3 regions of the Chryseobacterium sp. R2ACT005 genome follow, and region 3 is predicted to be linked to each of the others. Evidence: riboswitches for the same ligand, from Rfam matches in the RefSeq annotation. Region 3 holds a riboswitch; each other region holds the start of a gene.
The links. A riboswitch is a leader RNA that binds a small molecule or an ion and turns the genes downstream of it on or off. The one in region 3 is predicted to bind cobalamin.
Positions count from the first base shown of each region.

Region 1 (5,301 bases), 1.6 Mb from region 3:
AAGACGGGCAAGCGGAATTCTGGACAAAAGCCAAGCAGAAAGGGCTGACGTGGTCATGGGCTGCCGGGTATATTTTTGTGAAACTGGAAGGGAAATATGGAAATGATGCCCCTTCAAAGGAATTTATGAATCATACAGGAAATATGGGAAATGTTACCGCTAATGAACAGGCTGACCTATACCGTGAAATCACATTGAATCTTCCGACAACAGCAAGAGTGACGGGACAAATTCGTCCTTCTGTCCATATTCTTGCGGATCTGAATCAGTTTTTGAGTGGAGATAAAGCGCTTACCCTTACTACAACTAATGATATGTTGATGGGCTCAAACCAGCATTTGGTAGACGTTACCAATAACCTTACCAAAATGTTTAAAGTAGACCACGTTCACAATGATTAATTTTCTTATTAAAAGGATGTTGGTTCTGCTTGTATTGATTATGAGCTGTATTTCCTGTTCTGATGAGGTGATTCAGCCACTGGAAAAAGATGAAGCATACAATCTGCAGTTTCCTTCTTATTTTCCGGAAATGACTTTCGATAAATCAATCACTCCGGTAACCAAAAACGGAGTAGAGTTGGGTCGAAAATTATTCTATGAAGGAAGACTTTCCCGAAACAATACCATTTCATGCGGCTTCTGTCATATTCAGGAAAACGCATTCACCCATCACGGACATACTGTAAGTCATGGCGTAGATGACAGAATAGGAATCAGAAATGCGCCGCCCATTCAGAACATGGCTTTTTTAAAAAGATATATGTGGGACGGAGTGATTCATAACCTCAATGAACAACCGATAAGCCCTATTACAGATGTCAATGAGATGGACAGTTCTATACCGGAAGCCATTTCAAAAATAAAAGATGATCAGAAATATAAAAAACTTTTCAGGGAAGCGTACGGAGATGAAACCATTACCGGAGAAAGAATTCTAAAAGCACTGTCACAGTTTATGGCTTCTTTAATTTCTGCAGATTCAAAATATGACAGGTTCAGGCAGGGAAAAGAGCAGTTTACTTCTACAGAATCTCAGGGAATGGCTTTGTTCGGACAGAAATGCGCCTCTTGCCATAGCGGAGAATTATTTACCGATGAGAGTTTTAGAAATACAGGAATGTATTATAACACGGAATTCAAAGATGCAGGACGTTACAGAGTTACTCTTAATCAGGTAGACTGGATGAAATTCCGTGTTCCAAGTTTGAGAAACGTAGAATATACAGCACCTTATATGCATGACGGAAGGTTTTACACATTAGATGCTGTACTCAATTTCTATTCAGATCAGGTAGAAGATAATGCCAATCTGGATCCACAGCTGAAACAGAATGGTCATACAGGAATAGCCATGAATAGTCAGGAAAAACAGTCGATTATTGCTTTCCTGAAAACATTATCAGACAAAAGTTTTATATCCAACCCAAAATTTGCAGAATAAATTATAGAAAACATGAAGAAGATTATCGTAATATTAAGTTTGATTTTGTTTGGCCAGTATCAAGCGAAGACTATTAAAGACAGTATTTATATTGCTCCGGACAGCTTCAGTAGATTTGATTTTGATGATGACTGTGATGCATGTGGCTGTGCTGCCGGTAACGGATCTTCAGGCTTTGAATCTTTATTGAATCCACAGTTTATCGGAATCAAATACTTTGCACAGCATTACAAAGCAAAAGAAAATTTATTTGTAAAAGATCTTACACAGGATCAGTATTTTAATACCTTACAGCTATGGGGAAAAATTCCATTGACTAAAAAACTAAGTGTATATGCAAGTCTGCCATTTCATTTTCATGAAAAAAGGACTATGCAGGGAGATATCAAAATCAACGGAATCGGAGATCTGAACCTGATGGGAATCTATCAGCTAATGAGCTCTAAAGATAATTTCCATCACGTGAGCGGAGGTTTGGGCGTGAAAATTCCTTTGGGAAAGTTTGATGAAAAAGGAGCATCCGGAGTCAATCCGAGTTTTCAGTTGGGAACCGGAAGCTGGGATTATCAGGCGGCTTTGAATTATAAATTTCAGAAGAATAAAATAGCTGTATTGGTCAATACAGACTATACGATTAAAACAGAGAATAAGAAAAATTACCGTTTTGGAAACCAGTGGAACTACGCTGCAACAGGATTTTATCAGGTTGCAGGAAATGAAAAATCTATCTTTTCTGTAAAAACCGGAGTGCAGGGAGAAGTGTATGCTCAGAATAAACAATTTGATGAAGCGCTACCGAATACTGCCGGAAGTGCATTGTATGGGAAGATTGGGTTTGAAGCCTCTTATAAAAAACTGAGCCTGGGAAGTGAACTCATGCTTCCTATGTATACCCATTTGGCTGGTGGTGATATTGAAGCAAAATCCAGATTTAGTATTTTCCTGAATATCGGAATTTAAATAAAACCCCTTTTTAATCATGTTAAAGCTCCTTCGGGAGCTTTAATTGTTTATGAATCATGATTTTAATTGGGGGTTAGGAATAATTTTTTATCTTTGCCGAAATTTGGTGAGCCATAAAAAGCTCTTAAAAGGGAATCCGGTGAAAATCCGGAACAGACCCGCTGCTGTAAGCTCCGCACCAAGATTTTTGAAGAATATATCCACTGTTTTTTAATGGGAAGGATTTCAAAAATGGAGTAAGTCAGAAGACCTGCCAGAAAATAATCGTTTGACGCTTTCGTGGAATAAAGCTTAGGACATCAATGATTCTGTGCAGTGACAGCTGTGCTTTGTCGTTGTATTCTTATATCCATTAGCGTCTTCATTATCCTAAATGAGCTAATGGCGGCAAAACTAATTACTTCTGCAATTCATAAAGCTGTTTTCACAATACTGGTGTTAACATCTCACCTTTTGTCTTCTCAAACCAAGAAAAAAGACAGTGTTCAGGAAGAATCAATCAAAGGGATCAACCTTTACAAGAAAAACTTCAAAGAAATTCTTCCGGCACAAACTCTGCAGGGCGAGCAGCTGGAAAGACTGAACAGTCATTCTGTAGCAGATGCTCTTCGGTATTTTTCCGGTGTTCAGATCAAAGACTATGGAGGGATTGGCGGATTGAAAACCATTAATGTCCGAAGCCTTGGAAGTCAGCATGTAGGCGTTTTCTATGATGGAATTCAACTGGGAAATGCACAGAACGGACTGGTAGATCTGGGAAGATATTCTTTGGATGATCTGGAAGAAATATCATTGTATAACGGGCAGAAAAGCGAGATTTTTCAGCCGGCAAAAGATTTCGGTTCTTCGGGATCTATCTATTTACAGCCTAAAACACCCGTATTTAAAGGAATAAAGAAAACCAATCTTGTGATAAGAGCAAAAAGTGCCTCCATAGACCTTTTTAATCCGTCATTCCGATTGGAACAGAAAATTTCAGACAGAACTTCTGCCAGCTTCAGTGGAGAATTTCTGCAGAGTGATGGGATTTACAGATTTCGGTATGCCAAGAAATATCCTGATGGACAGCAGGCTTATGATACGATTGCAAAGAGACAGGACTCAGATATCAAAGCGAAACGTTTTGAAACTTCGTTAAACGGAACTTTAAATAACGGAAGCTGGAATGTAAGAGGCTATGGTTATATTTCAGACCGTGGAACGCCGGCTCCTATTGTGAATGGCCGTTTTGGAGGAAGGGGAGCAAGACTTTCTGATGAAAATTATTTCGTGCAGGCCAATCTTCGGAAAAAACTGTTTCCCAGATTTGAAACTCAGCTGAAAGCAAAGTTTGCCTACGATTACACTCATTTTATGGATACTGTTCGCTCGCAGTCTATTATTCATACCGATAACACCTATATCCAACGAGAGCTCTATCTTTCCTCATCCAATATCTATTCTATCACATCCAATTGGGATGTCAGTCTGAGCGGGGATTTTCAGTACAATAATCTGGATGCCAATCTGGATAACTTTTCTTATCCTACACGTTACACTACATTGGTTGCATTGGCAACAACGTATCAGTGGAACAGATTCAAGATCCTGGGCAGCCTTTTAGGAACTTTTACTTTTGAAGAAGTAAGAAAAAATAAAAGACCCGGAGACAGCAGAGAATGGACCCCCGCTGTATTTATGAGCTACCAGCCTGAAATAATTCCTGAACTTACTTTAAGAGCTTTCTATAAAAGGATTTTCCGACTGCCAACCTTCAATGATCTGTATTACACTAATATCGGAAATACTTACCTGAAGCCGGAATTTACCAATCAGTATGATGTAGGATTTACGTATCAGAAGAATTATAAAAACCGATTCTTTACATCCTTTTATGCTAAAGTAGACGGTTATTACAACAAAGTACAGGATAAGATTGTTGCAGCCCCTAACGGAAGTATGTTCCGCTGGCTGATGATGAACCTTGGACGGGTTGAAATCATAGGTGCTGACGTGAATGTTCAGGCAGAAATGCAGTTAGGAAAAGTAAAACTGAGACCCTTGCTTTCCTACACTTACCAAAGCGCAAGAGATATGACAGATCCGGAGGATACATTCTACCGAAATCAGATTCCTTACACACCATGGCATAGTGGCTCCTTCACCCTGATGGCGGACTATAAAGACTGGAGTTTCAATTACAGTGCGATGTATGTAGGAGAAAGGTATGATGTGAACCAGGACAACATTCAATACAATTATGTACAACCCTGGTATACCCATGATCTGTCTGTTCAGAGAAAATTCAACTGGGCGAATCATCAATTTAAAGTAAGCCTTGAGATGAATAATATTTTCAACCAATATTATGATGTAGTGATCAATTATCCGATGCCGGGAAGAAACTTTAAACTTATTCTAAATTTTACCTTATGAGAAAACTAAACTTTTATTTTTTATTTCTTGTCTTAGCTTTTCTTAGTTCATGCCGTACGGATGATATTATTGTCCGCCAGGAAGTGGTAGAGGGACTTCCATCAGAAAATACAGCAATCAAAGGTTTCTACATGCTGAATGAAGGAAATATGGGAAGCAACAAATGTACCTTGGATTTTTTTGATTATACCAAAGGAACCTATTACAGGAACATCTACGCGGAGATTAATCCGAATGTTGTGAAAGAGCTGGGAGATGTTGGAAATGATATTAAGATTTACGGAAGCAAGCTGTATATTGTTGTCAATGTTTCCAACAAGATTGAAGTGCTGGATGCCAAAACAGCCAAACGTATTACTTCTATTCCATTACAGAACTGCCGTTATTTAACCTTTAAAGGAGGGAAAGCTTATGCCAGCAGCTATGCAGGTCCGGTAGCGGTTAATCCAAAAGCACCCAAAGGAAAAGTTGTGGAAATTG
Region 1 covers NZ_CP188192.1:4,240,001-4,245,301, reverse strand. The annotation lists gene ACPF63_RS19560 (MbnP family protein) at 1-401, shown strand, start outside; gene ACPF63_RS19555 (cytochrome-c peroxidase) at 418-1,443, shown strand; gene ACPF63_RS19550 (transporter) at 1,456-2,403, shown strand; cobalamin riboswitch at 2,494-2,678, shown strand; gene ACPF63_RS19545 (TonB-dependent receptor plug domain-containing protein) at 2,788-4,821, shown strand; gene ACPF63_RS19540 (YncE family protein) at 4,818-5,301, shown strand, end outside.
Region 1: it holds a riboswitch for cobalamin, as region 3 does, so the genes downstream of both, ACPF63_RS19545 (TonB-dependent receptor plug domain-containing protein) here and prpB (methylisocitrate lyase) in region 3, are expected to answer to the same signal.

Region 2 (5,301 bases), 1.9 Mb from region 3:
GGAAGTAGAAGGTGGGAGCCTTGAAGATGACCAGAAAAGAAGGGATTTCACCATCAATGCGATGGCTATTTCTTTAAATAAAGATAATTTCGGAGAACTGATTGATCCGTTCAATGGAGTTGAAGATCTTGAGAATGGAATTTTAAGAACTCCTTTGGAACCGGCTCAAACCTATTCTGATGATCCGTTGAGAATGATGAGAGCGGTACGTTTTGCTTCAACTTTAAATTTTAAAATTGAGGAAAACTCTCTGCAGGCTATCCAGCAGGAAGCGGAAAGAATCAAGATTGTTTCTATGGAAAGAATCATGGTAGAATTCAACAAGATTATGCTTTCTGAAAAACCGTCTGTCGGATTGAGGCTCATGGAGCAAACCGGTCTTATGAAGCTGATTATTCCAGAGCTGATCGAACTGAAAGGAGTGGAAGAAGTGGAAGGACAAACCCACAAGGATAACTTTTACCATACTTTAGAAGTTGTAGATAACATTTCTGTGAATACGGATAATCTTTGGCTTCGTTGGTCTGCCTTACTCCATGATATTGGTAAAGCTCCTACAAAAAAGTTTGTAGAAGGAACAGGATGGACTTTTCACGGACATGAATTTTTAGGTTCAAAAATGGTAAAAAACCTTTTCCAGAGATTGAAATTACCTTTGGGAAGTGATATGAAATATGTTCAGAAAATGGTAAAGCTTTCATCGCGACCTATTGCCCTGATCACTGATGATGCTTCAGATGCTGCATTGAGAAGACTTTTATTTGATGCCGGTGAAAACCTTGAAGATCTTTTTACCCTTTGTAAAGCTGACATTACAACTAAAAACTCCAAGAAACAGGAAAAGTTCAAAAGAAACTTTGAATATGTAGCGGTGAAGATCAAAGAAGTGGAAGAAAAAGATCAGGTAAGAAACTTCCAGCCGCCTATTACTGGTGAAGAGATTATGCAAATGTTTAATCTTAAGCCAGGCCGTGAAATTGGTATTTTGAAAGAGAAAGTGAAAGAAGCCATTCTGGAAGGTGAAATTCCAAATGAAAAAGAGGAAGCCACAAAATTTGTGATTGCTGAGGCGGAAAAACTGGGATTAACAATCTAATTCAATCTATAGCTAATATAAAAGCCCGGCGGGATGTTCCATCCCGCCGGTTTTTTTATTTTCACAAGGAAAACAAAGCCGGCCGGTTTCTTTTGAAACCGGCCGGAAAAAAACACAAATGATGAAAAATAAAAAATTATTTTTTTATATACTGTGAAGTATTATGGATTCAGGTAAGTACCGTTAGCACCAAGACCTCCAGTTTTAATGGATCCCATCTTGCTCCCTGTAGCTGCTGAATATATTACCATTTCACTTTCTTCTGTAAACTTCTTAACGTCTGATGCAAAGATTCTTCCATCAATAACATTAAATCCATAAAGCGTATAATAAGGTCCACCATCCGCTGCTGTTAATAACGGACTTGCAGGAACTGTTGGTGTAGCTAAGCTTGTTGTATATACTTTATTGACAGAGCTGAAATAGAACTTATCGTTATCAATCTGAAGATTTGTAGCATTTGGAATTCCTGTCAAAGTAATTACCGGTGTTATAATTCCTGCGCTCGTAATCTTGTAGATATAAGAATCTGTAGCTGTTGAAGAAATTGTGTAAACATTGGATTTGTAAGATACAGTGTTTCCAATCTGACCATTCGGAATGGAAATTTCAGTTTTGCTATCGTTGGAAGTATTGATATACGTAATCTTATTTCCAAATCCTGATGAAGCATTCTGTACGAAAACATTTCCTCCTGCTTCTACTGTTTTATCAGAAACATCAGCCATGTTGATTTTACTTACAAATGAATAATCAGAAGCTTTATATTTCGTTACACTTTGAGTATGAGCAATGAAATTGGTGTTGGCAACATAAATAAATCCATTCGCAAAAGTAATTCCTCTTGGATTATCAAGCTGATCTGAAATGACTGCTAATTTCTTAAATGTATAACGGTCTACTACAACAATTTTGTTCGAGTTGTTTATCACAAGATAAGCCTTATTTCCGTCAAGACCAATGGTCTGAAGAACGTCACCTAAGATTTCTTTACTGTTGTTATAACCATATACATCGTCCTGCTTCAGGCTTAAATCTCTTGTAAGAAATGTTACTTTAGCCCCCTGGCTGTTGAAGTTACCTTCATTAGAGATAAAATATCCGTTCTGGTAAGTGATCGGAGACATTTCAAACTCAGCAGAGTCACTTGTACATGAAGACATGTTAAACAATAAAACCACTGCAAATAATACAGTTAAAAGTTTAGTTATTTTCATAATTTATTCAATTTAATTTTTTAAAAATTTATTGTCGCATACACACTATAATTTCTTTTCGGTAAAGGATAAAAAGAAACCGTTTTATAATAAGTATTCGTTAGATTATTCACTTTAAATCCTAAAGTATACTTTTTTGCCAGTGTTGCTGAAACTCCCATATTTAAAAGAAAATAAGGATCTATTGCTTCTGATCTTTTTTCATCACTTGTAGTGTAAGTAACGCCATTCACCAGTCCCTGTGCAAAAAACTTAAAGAAACCGTATTCATAATCTACATTGGCCATTCCTCTGTGCATGGGAACATAAGGTCTTTGCATTTTCGTTTCCTTATCAATAGATTTTGCATAATAGTACCCGGCATTAGCCCGGATTTTATGATTTCCCAATTGTTTGCTGAAAGACAATTGAGATTCCAATCCGTAAGATTCAGATTTATTGACATTAAATGCCTGCCAATACCCCAAAGCAGTAGGCAGCCATACAATAAGATCTGTAATGTTCATATAATAAGGAGACAAAGTAAGTCTGAAATCTCCTACTCTGAACTCATTCACCATATCAAACTGGGTAGACGTTTCCGGTCTCAGATCTTTATTTCCTCCCGGCTCATAATAAATATCATTAAATGACGGATATCTGAAGTTTTTTGACACGTTAACGCTTACATCATACCATTTTGCGGCACTCCATTTTCCGGAGAATGAATACATAAACGGAGACTTCACATCTTCCACAAAATCTTTCTTAAATCCACCCTCAAAACGCAGGTCTTTAGTAGCAAAATACCTCAGCAACCCGGAAACAGAGCCAATATTTCTACTGACACTGGATATTCCGCTCTGATATCCTTCACCTTTATTGATCTGAAATTCTCCGATAAGATTAAAATTCCACTTAGAATTCAGAAAATAATTGAAATCATTTTTAAAGATATAGTTTTTCCCTGTTCCCCCACTTGATTTAGGCTGGTTTAACGAACCGAAATACTGAAAGTTTTCTTCTGTATAGGCCGCTTTAAAAGAGTTGCCGAACTTAGTTTTATTCCAGTCCCAGGAAAGAAGGCTTCTTATACTTTGAGTTTTATATTTTGTTTTTGTTCCCGTTTCTTCATACACAGGATAATGCTGTGAAGAATCGAAAAACTGGCTTTGCCACGAAATTTTATGATCGTTGGTTATTTTATAGGATGCACCTGCATTGAATGTGGTATTATAGTAATTTCCATTTCTGTTGATGTAATTCAGATCGCTTACCTCATAATTGTTTTCACTTACAGAATAATTTCCGGAAGCTTTAAAACTGAACTTATCATTGCTGTAAGAACCTTTTACAAAATTATTATAGGTATTAAAGGAAGCCACCTCAGAAAATAAAGAACCATGGAAACCTTTATTAAAATCAAGGGTATTATTCAGGTGAATACTTCCCCCAATGGCACCACTTCCATAGACTACACTTCCACCGCCGGCTTTTATACCGATCTGATCATAGCCAAACAAAGCAATATTATTGATATCTCCCTGTCCTAAAAAACTGGAGTTGATATTAATCCCATTCCATACAAATGCAGTCTGCTGAGCGGTAGTACCCCGGAAAGATGGTGAAGAAACAGCCCCACGGCCATTTTCTTTGATAAAAACCTGTGACTGAAATCTCAGGAGCTCTGAAAGATTACTGGAGTTTTTCTCGGCCTCTTCTGCCGAAATTATTTTTACGGGATGAAAAAGTTTCACCCTATTCATCTGGTTGTCGAAGACATAAATAGTGTCTATGGTTTTCTCTTGTCCAAAAAGAAAACAGCCATAAGATGAAAAAAGCAGTACTAAAGATCTTTTTATATCCATACTTTTTTACTTTTCCTCCGAAAGCAATATGTTTTTTGATTATAATGTTGGCAGGTCTCCTGACTTTCGCATTCTGCTCCTTCCCGTTTTAGACAGTGGCTGTTTGCAGAAACTTTTATTGCGATTTACAGTTGCGGGGACAGTATGGGAGTTACACCCAATTCCCTTTTCATTCCAAAATACTGGAAACCAAAATTTTTGCAAAGATAGTTTTTTATATGTATTTGCCAAAAAACCGGCTTTTACATCAAAAATTTCAGACTTTTGCAAATAAAAAACAGCCGCTTTCAAAATTGAAAACGGCCATCATCCCACTACTTTACTATTTATATATGTTATTTTTTAATGAATTTATAAGCTTGTTTTTCTCCTTTCACAGAGTATTGCAGAATATAATCTCCTTTTGATAAAGATGAAACATCAATTTGTCCTTCCACAGTATTGAATGATTTCACCCTTTGCCCAACCATATTATAGATTTCTGCTTTTTCTATTTTTCCTGTTCCTTTAAAATAAAGCACATCAGTTACAGGATTAGGATAAATGCCAACACTGTTTTTCTCTTTCACGGTATCATTTACTGATAAGAATTCAGAAGTATCCAGATAAAAAGCAACTATTTGACCTGAAGCATTCGTCCCTGATCCGGCAATTTTCTTTCCGTCTTGTGAAATCGCCAGAGGAAGTCCCATCGTTACTCCATTCGTTGCAATTCCTAAGGATACTGCATAATCATTCAGATTAACTCTTCCGGCAGATGCAGTCCAGATAAAACCTTCTCCCGACATTGGAGGTGCTCCAAATGCTCTGTAATAACCAATAACCCGTGTTCCATCAGCTGAAATTCCTGTAGCTCCTCCTTTGAAATTGAACGAAGCATTAGGATGTGTTATATAGGTCAGCCCACTTGTAGCATTCCAAACATAAGGATTAGGATTTGCAGATCCTATAATGGTATTTCCGTCAGCCGAAATTCCGCCTGCTTCTCCTACATTATTCCCGTTATTATCTGTAATAAAACTTTCTACTCCATCCTGCCATTTTGCACCGCTTCTTGTTCCGGTTGGCTCATCCTGCCACCCTACAATCACGGTTCCTGCCGCATTGATTGCATTTGCCCTGGAACTGCGTCCTGAAACTA
Region 2 covers NZ_CP188192.1:665,324-670,624, reverse strand. The annotation lists gene ACPF63_RS03140 (CCA tRNA nucleotidyltransferase) at 1-1,096, shown strand, start outside; gene ACPF63_RS03135 (YncE family protein) at 1,258-2,313, opposite strand; gene ACPF63_RS03130 (TonB-dependent receptor plug domain-containing protein) at 2,334-4,160, opposite strand; cobalamin riboswitch at 4,193-4,369, opposite strand; gene ACPF63_RS03125 (T9SS type A sorting domain-containing protein) at 4,496-5,301, opposite strand, start outside.
Region 2: it holds a riboswitch for cobalamin, as region 3 does, so the genes downstream of both, ACPF63_RS03130 (TonB-dependent receptor plug domain-containing protein) here and prpB (methylisocitrate lyase) in region 3, are expected to answer to the same signal.

Region 3 (5,301 bases):
GCTAAGCCATTTTTAATTTCGTAATTTAAAACATAGTCTGCAATGTCTGTTAATACCTGATCGGGTTGTGGTCTTTCGTTTGAGATGTGTGAACTCATTTTTTATTATTGAAAAATTTTAATTAATTAAAAGTTAAGAGTGGAAAATTGAAAATGAATTATTGTTTTTTCATTTCCGACATTCTATTTTCCATTATTTCCGGTCGTTGATGGACACAAATTCTTTGTTTTCAGGCCCTGTATAATTGGCACTTGGACGGATAATCTTTCCATCCTGTCTCTGTTCTATGATGTGGGCACTCCATCCGGTCACTCTTGAAATGACAAATAACGGAGTGAACATCAGAGTAGGCACTCCCATCAGATGGTAAGAAACAGCAGAGAACCAATCCAGATTCGGGAACATTTTCTTTTCTTCCCACATAATCGTTTCTAGCCTTTCAGCAATAGTATACAGCAGCATATCTCCTGCTTCTTCGGAAAGTTCTTTTGCCACTTTTTTAATTACGACGTTTCTCGGATCTGAAATGGTATACACCGGGTGTCCGAATCCGATAATCACTTCTTTGTTCGCAATACGCTGGCGAATATCGCTTTCTGCTTCATCCGGAGAATTGTAACGGCTTTGGATTTCAAAAGCAACTTCATTTGCTCCGCCATGTTTAGGTCCTCTCAAAGCACCAATTGCTCCAGTAATTGCAGAGTAAATATCAGATCCTGTTCCGGCAATCACACGGCTGGTAAATGTTGAGGCATTAAATTCATGTTCTGCATAGAGGTTTAACGAGATTTCCATTGCTTTTACCCAGGAATCTGCAGGTTTTTTCCCATGCAGCAGGTGAAGGAAATGCCCTCCTATTGTATCATCATCGGTTTCTACGTCAATTTCTTTTCCATTATGGGTATAGTGATACCAATATAACAGACCTGAGCTGAAAGATGCCAGTAATTTGTCTGCAATATCTCTTGCTCCCGCCATATTATGATCATCTTTTTCTGGCTGAATACTTCCGATAGCAGAAACCATGGAACGCATGACATCCATGGGATGAGCCGCTGCAGGAATACTCTTGAGAATATTTCTCACAGAATGAGGCAGCCCTCTCAAAGATTTTAGTTTGGCTTTATAGTTTTTCAATTGTGCTCCGGTTGGCAGCTGGCCATAGATCAGAAGATAAGCTACTTCTTCAAACTGTGCTTTCTCTGCCAGATCCAGAATATCATATCCTCTGTAATGGAGATCGTTTCCACTTTTTCCGACACTGCAAAGAGCCGTATTACCTGCTGCTACCCCTGAAAGCGCAACGCTTTTTTTAGGCTTAAATGTGGGTTCACTGTTAGTTGGCATTATCAATTATTTTGTTTAAAAAGGTTGTCTAATTTTTGTTCGTAGCCGTAGTATCCGATGCTTTGATAGAGTTCTTCCCTGGTTTGCATAGTATCCAATACATTGACCTGTGTTCCGTCTTTACGAAGGTGTTCATATACATTTTGAGCTGCTTTATTGGCAGCACGGAAAGCAGAAAGCGGATAAAGGATCAGTCCCACGCCTGCATTTTTTAATTCTTCCACCGTGTACATTCTGATCATCCCGAATTCGGTAATATTAGCCAGCACTGGAACTCCTGCAGCTTCAACAAACTTGTGATAAAAGCTTAAGTCAGGAACGGCTTCTGCAAAAATAAAATCTGCTCCAGCTTCTTTATAAGCTGCTGCTCTTTCCAATGTTTTTTCCAATCCTTCATTAGCAAATGCATCGGTACGGGCACCAATTACAAAATTTTCATCGGTACGGGCATCTACCGCTGCTTTCAGTCTGTCTACCATTTCTTCTTTGGTTACCACTTCTTTTCCCGGGCGGTGTCCACAGCGTTTTGCCCCTACCTGGTCTTCAATATGGAGGGCCGCAGCTCCAGCTTTAATCAATGACTTTACAGTTCTTGCCACATTGAATGCTGAAGGTCCGAATCCGGTATCAACATCTACCATGAGCGGTACATCGCAAACATTCGTAATACGCTGAACATCAATCAATACATCTTCCAGCGTGGTAATTCCTAGATCCGGAATCCCCAGAGAACCCGCGGCAACACCGCCTCCTGAAAGATAAATTGCATTAAAACCTGCCTGCTGTGCTAACAATGCATGATTGGCATTGATGGTGCCAACAATCTGAAGGGGACTTTCTTCTCGCATGGCCTCCCGAAATTTCATACCGGGAGACTTCAAACTTTCACTTGTAGTCATTATAATATTTATTGTTTAGTTGAAATTTGTTTTACAGAAAACCATGAACAGGCATCACAATAGCTACCGGCATTGCATGATGTGCTAAAAAGGAAATCAAAAAGAAACTGATTTGTTTTAATCGATTTTTGCAATCCGGAATTCGGGGCCATTATCTCCGTGCCAACCTGTTTATTTCCAAGTCTGCTGCTGTATGAATAATCGAAATCGAATGGGTACATTTTTTTAACTTTTTATATTGATTAAATCCTCATAAAAAGTTCCTGATAAACTTCACAATGCCTGTGAGAAAGAAAAATATGGAAAAGGAAAATACGATGAATACACGATAATGAAAGAGCACACCGCTCCACTACTTATCTGCATCACAAAAATAACACGAGCTGACAAAATATATTGATCCCACTGTTATCCATATCGTATCATACCTGACTATAAGCTTCAGACCGCGAAAGCATCGTCAATTCGAAATAGGCAGGTCTCCTGACTTGTAACAGTTTTTATCGTCCTTCCCATATAACAAGGTATACAGTGGACCTTTTTTGATAAAAACCTTGATGTTACTTACAGTTGCGCGACAGTTCGTGATTTGCACACGATTCCCTTTTAAGACACAGCTAAGTGTAACCAGTTTCGGTTGATAAAGAAGATGTTAAGAACTCCTTGGTGGTAAATATAGGTATTTTATAAAAACGTGAAAGATATTTTATGCAAACAATAATTATTTAACCATAACCCGCTGATTTTGTTATTATTAAAAACACACATTCCATCCAATAGACATTATAATTTAGATGATTATGCTCATTTTTTGTTACTAAATCCCTAAGATATCTCGTTAAAAAATCAAACAAGTTCAAAGAAAACGTTTACTTGTTATTGCTTTTTATTTTGAAATTAAAACGCTTTTTTGAACTGATTTTTTAACAATAATGAATAAATTTCTTTTGGCATCAAATGATCTTTTTTATATCAATTTTAGTCAGAAATCTGATCTTTATTCTTCAATCCATTTTCTGAAAGCAGAGGTATTACTCTGGCTTGTGATAAGGTGGATTTTATGTCCTTTTATCTGGATAGACAGTGTATTTCTGTTGTAACGCTCTATCCTTTCAATATGTATTTTCTGAACGATTTCACTTCGGTTAATTCTGAAAAAATCCGAAGGACTAAGCTGATTTTCAATTTCTTTTAGCGTAGATTCATTCAACAAATGTTTCTTTCCTGTAGTATCGAAAGCAAAGACAATTCCCTCTTCTGCTTCAAAGAAAGTGATCTCTTCAGTATTTACAAAATAAGTTCCCTGATGTGAAGAGACCGTAAATCTTTTTTTATATTTTTTCTCTGGATGACTGTTATTGAGCATTTGCTGAAGTTTTATCAGGACATCATTCTGTTCTGATCCAGAAGTTCTTAATAAAAGAAATTTACCCCATGCTTTTTGGAAACGGTCCTGTGAAAATGGTTTTAAAAGATATTCTATACCATTACTTTCAAAGGCATTCATCCAATACTGATCGTAAGCGGTTGTGAAAATTATCGGGCTTGAAATATTGACCTGACTGTAGATTTCAAAGGAATTTCCATCCAATAACTCTATATCAGAAAAGATCAGGTCTACTGTTGAGTTTTTTAAAAAAGTAACGGCTTCTTCTACGGTATCAATCTCTGCAACGATCTCAACCGGTTCTTCCAATTCGCTGATAAAACGTTTTAATTTGTTTCTGGCAGGAATTTCGTCTTCGATAATTATAACTTTTATCATATTTTTATACTGGAATTATAGGAAGTGTTACTGAAAATCCGGTTTCTGTTTTTAATATTTCTACCTGTCGGTCGGTTAATAACGTATATTGTTCTTTAAGATTGTTCAACGCTCTTCCAGACGTTTTTTTACTGTTACGCTTCGGTATAACATTATTTGAAACGGTTATTGTCTGGTCCAGATTTATAGTGACTACAACTGGATTTGTAAGCGTTCCAAGATTATGCTGAACTGCATTTTCCAACAGCAGCTGTAATGATAACGGGATAATATTTCCTGGGGATCTTATATGATTTATTTCTAATGAATAGGCATTTCCGTATTTGTACTGGATCAGATTAAAATATTTCTCTGCAAAAGCAAGCTCTTCTTCCACTGCTACTAATTTTTTATCGGAAACATCTAAAACATAGCGGTAGATCTCTGCAAATTCGTTAAGAAAGTCGGAAGCTTTTCGTTTATCTTCTTCTATTAGCTGATCCAGAATATTGAGATTATTGAACAAGAAATGAGGATTAAGCTGCGCTTTCAGCTGATTAATTTTACTTTCAGACAATGCATGATCATAAAGAGCAAGCTGTTTCTGATAGTCTGTATTCTTTTTGTAGTAACGGTATGCCAGAAAAAAACTTCCATAAATAAAGCCTCCGATCAAATCTGAAAAAGTGGAAAGAATAACAACTTCCTGATTAAAATTTTTCTCAATCTTTCCAAAAGCAAAGGCAATCAAAAAGCCTATTATCTTCATCACCACAAGATAGGTCAACAGTGATGAACTGAATATTTTAAGGATTTCTGTGATGCTGAATGTTGATGACTTCTGCCAGTTTTTAATGAAAAAATCGATCACAAAAAACAAGATACAGGCACTAATAAGAGTAACAACTGCAGCTTCTGGAGTAAAAATATACCAGTCTAATGTTCTTCTTATCCCAATACGGGTATGAATAGATTGTACATAGGCAAACAAAAGGATAAACAGAAGAAAATACCTGTTTTGATTAATCCGTTTTACAATGGTTTTCATCGGCTTTCTGAATGGTCTTTTTTGCAAAAATAGCCCTATATTTTTACAGGGCTGTTTCTTTGTATATTTATTTTTTCTTTTCAGGAAATGATGCGGTAACGTTTCCTTCATTATCTAAGAAATCCAGTTTTGCTTCGTTATTTTTATCTACACAGAATCTGGCTCGTGGCTGGCCTTTACTGTCGAATAAAAACAATCCGTTATGTTCATCTTTGGTTTTCCCAAGCATCATTCTTGGTGCTCCTCCAACCAATCCCTGCTGT
Region 3 covers NZ_CP188192.1:2,604,797-2,610,097, forward strand. The annotation lists gene ACPF63_RS11890 (bifunctional 2-methylcitrate dehydratase/aconitate hydratase) at 1-98, opposite strand, end outside; gene prpC (bifunctional 2-methylcitrate synthase/citrate synthase) at 193-1,347, opposite strand; gene prpB (methylisocitrate lyase) at 1,350-2,246, opposite strand; cobalamin riboswitch at 2,703-2,893, opposite strand; gene ACPF63_RS11905 (LytR/AlgR family response regulator transcription factor) at 3,244-4,011, opposite strand; gene ACPF63_RS11910 (sensor histidine kinase) at 4,016-5,149, opposite strand; gene ACPF63_RS11915 (hypothetical protein) at 5,106-5,301, opposite strand, start outside.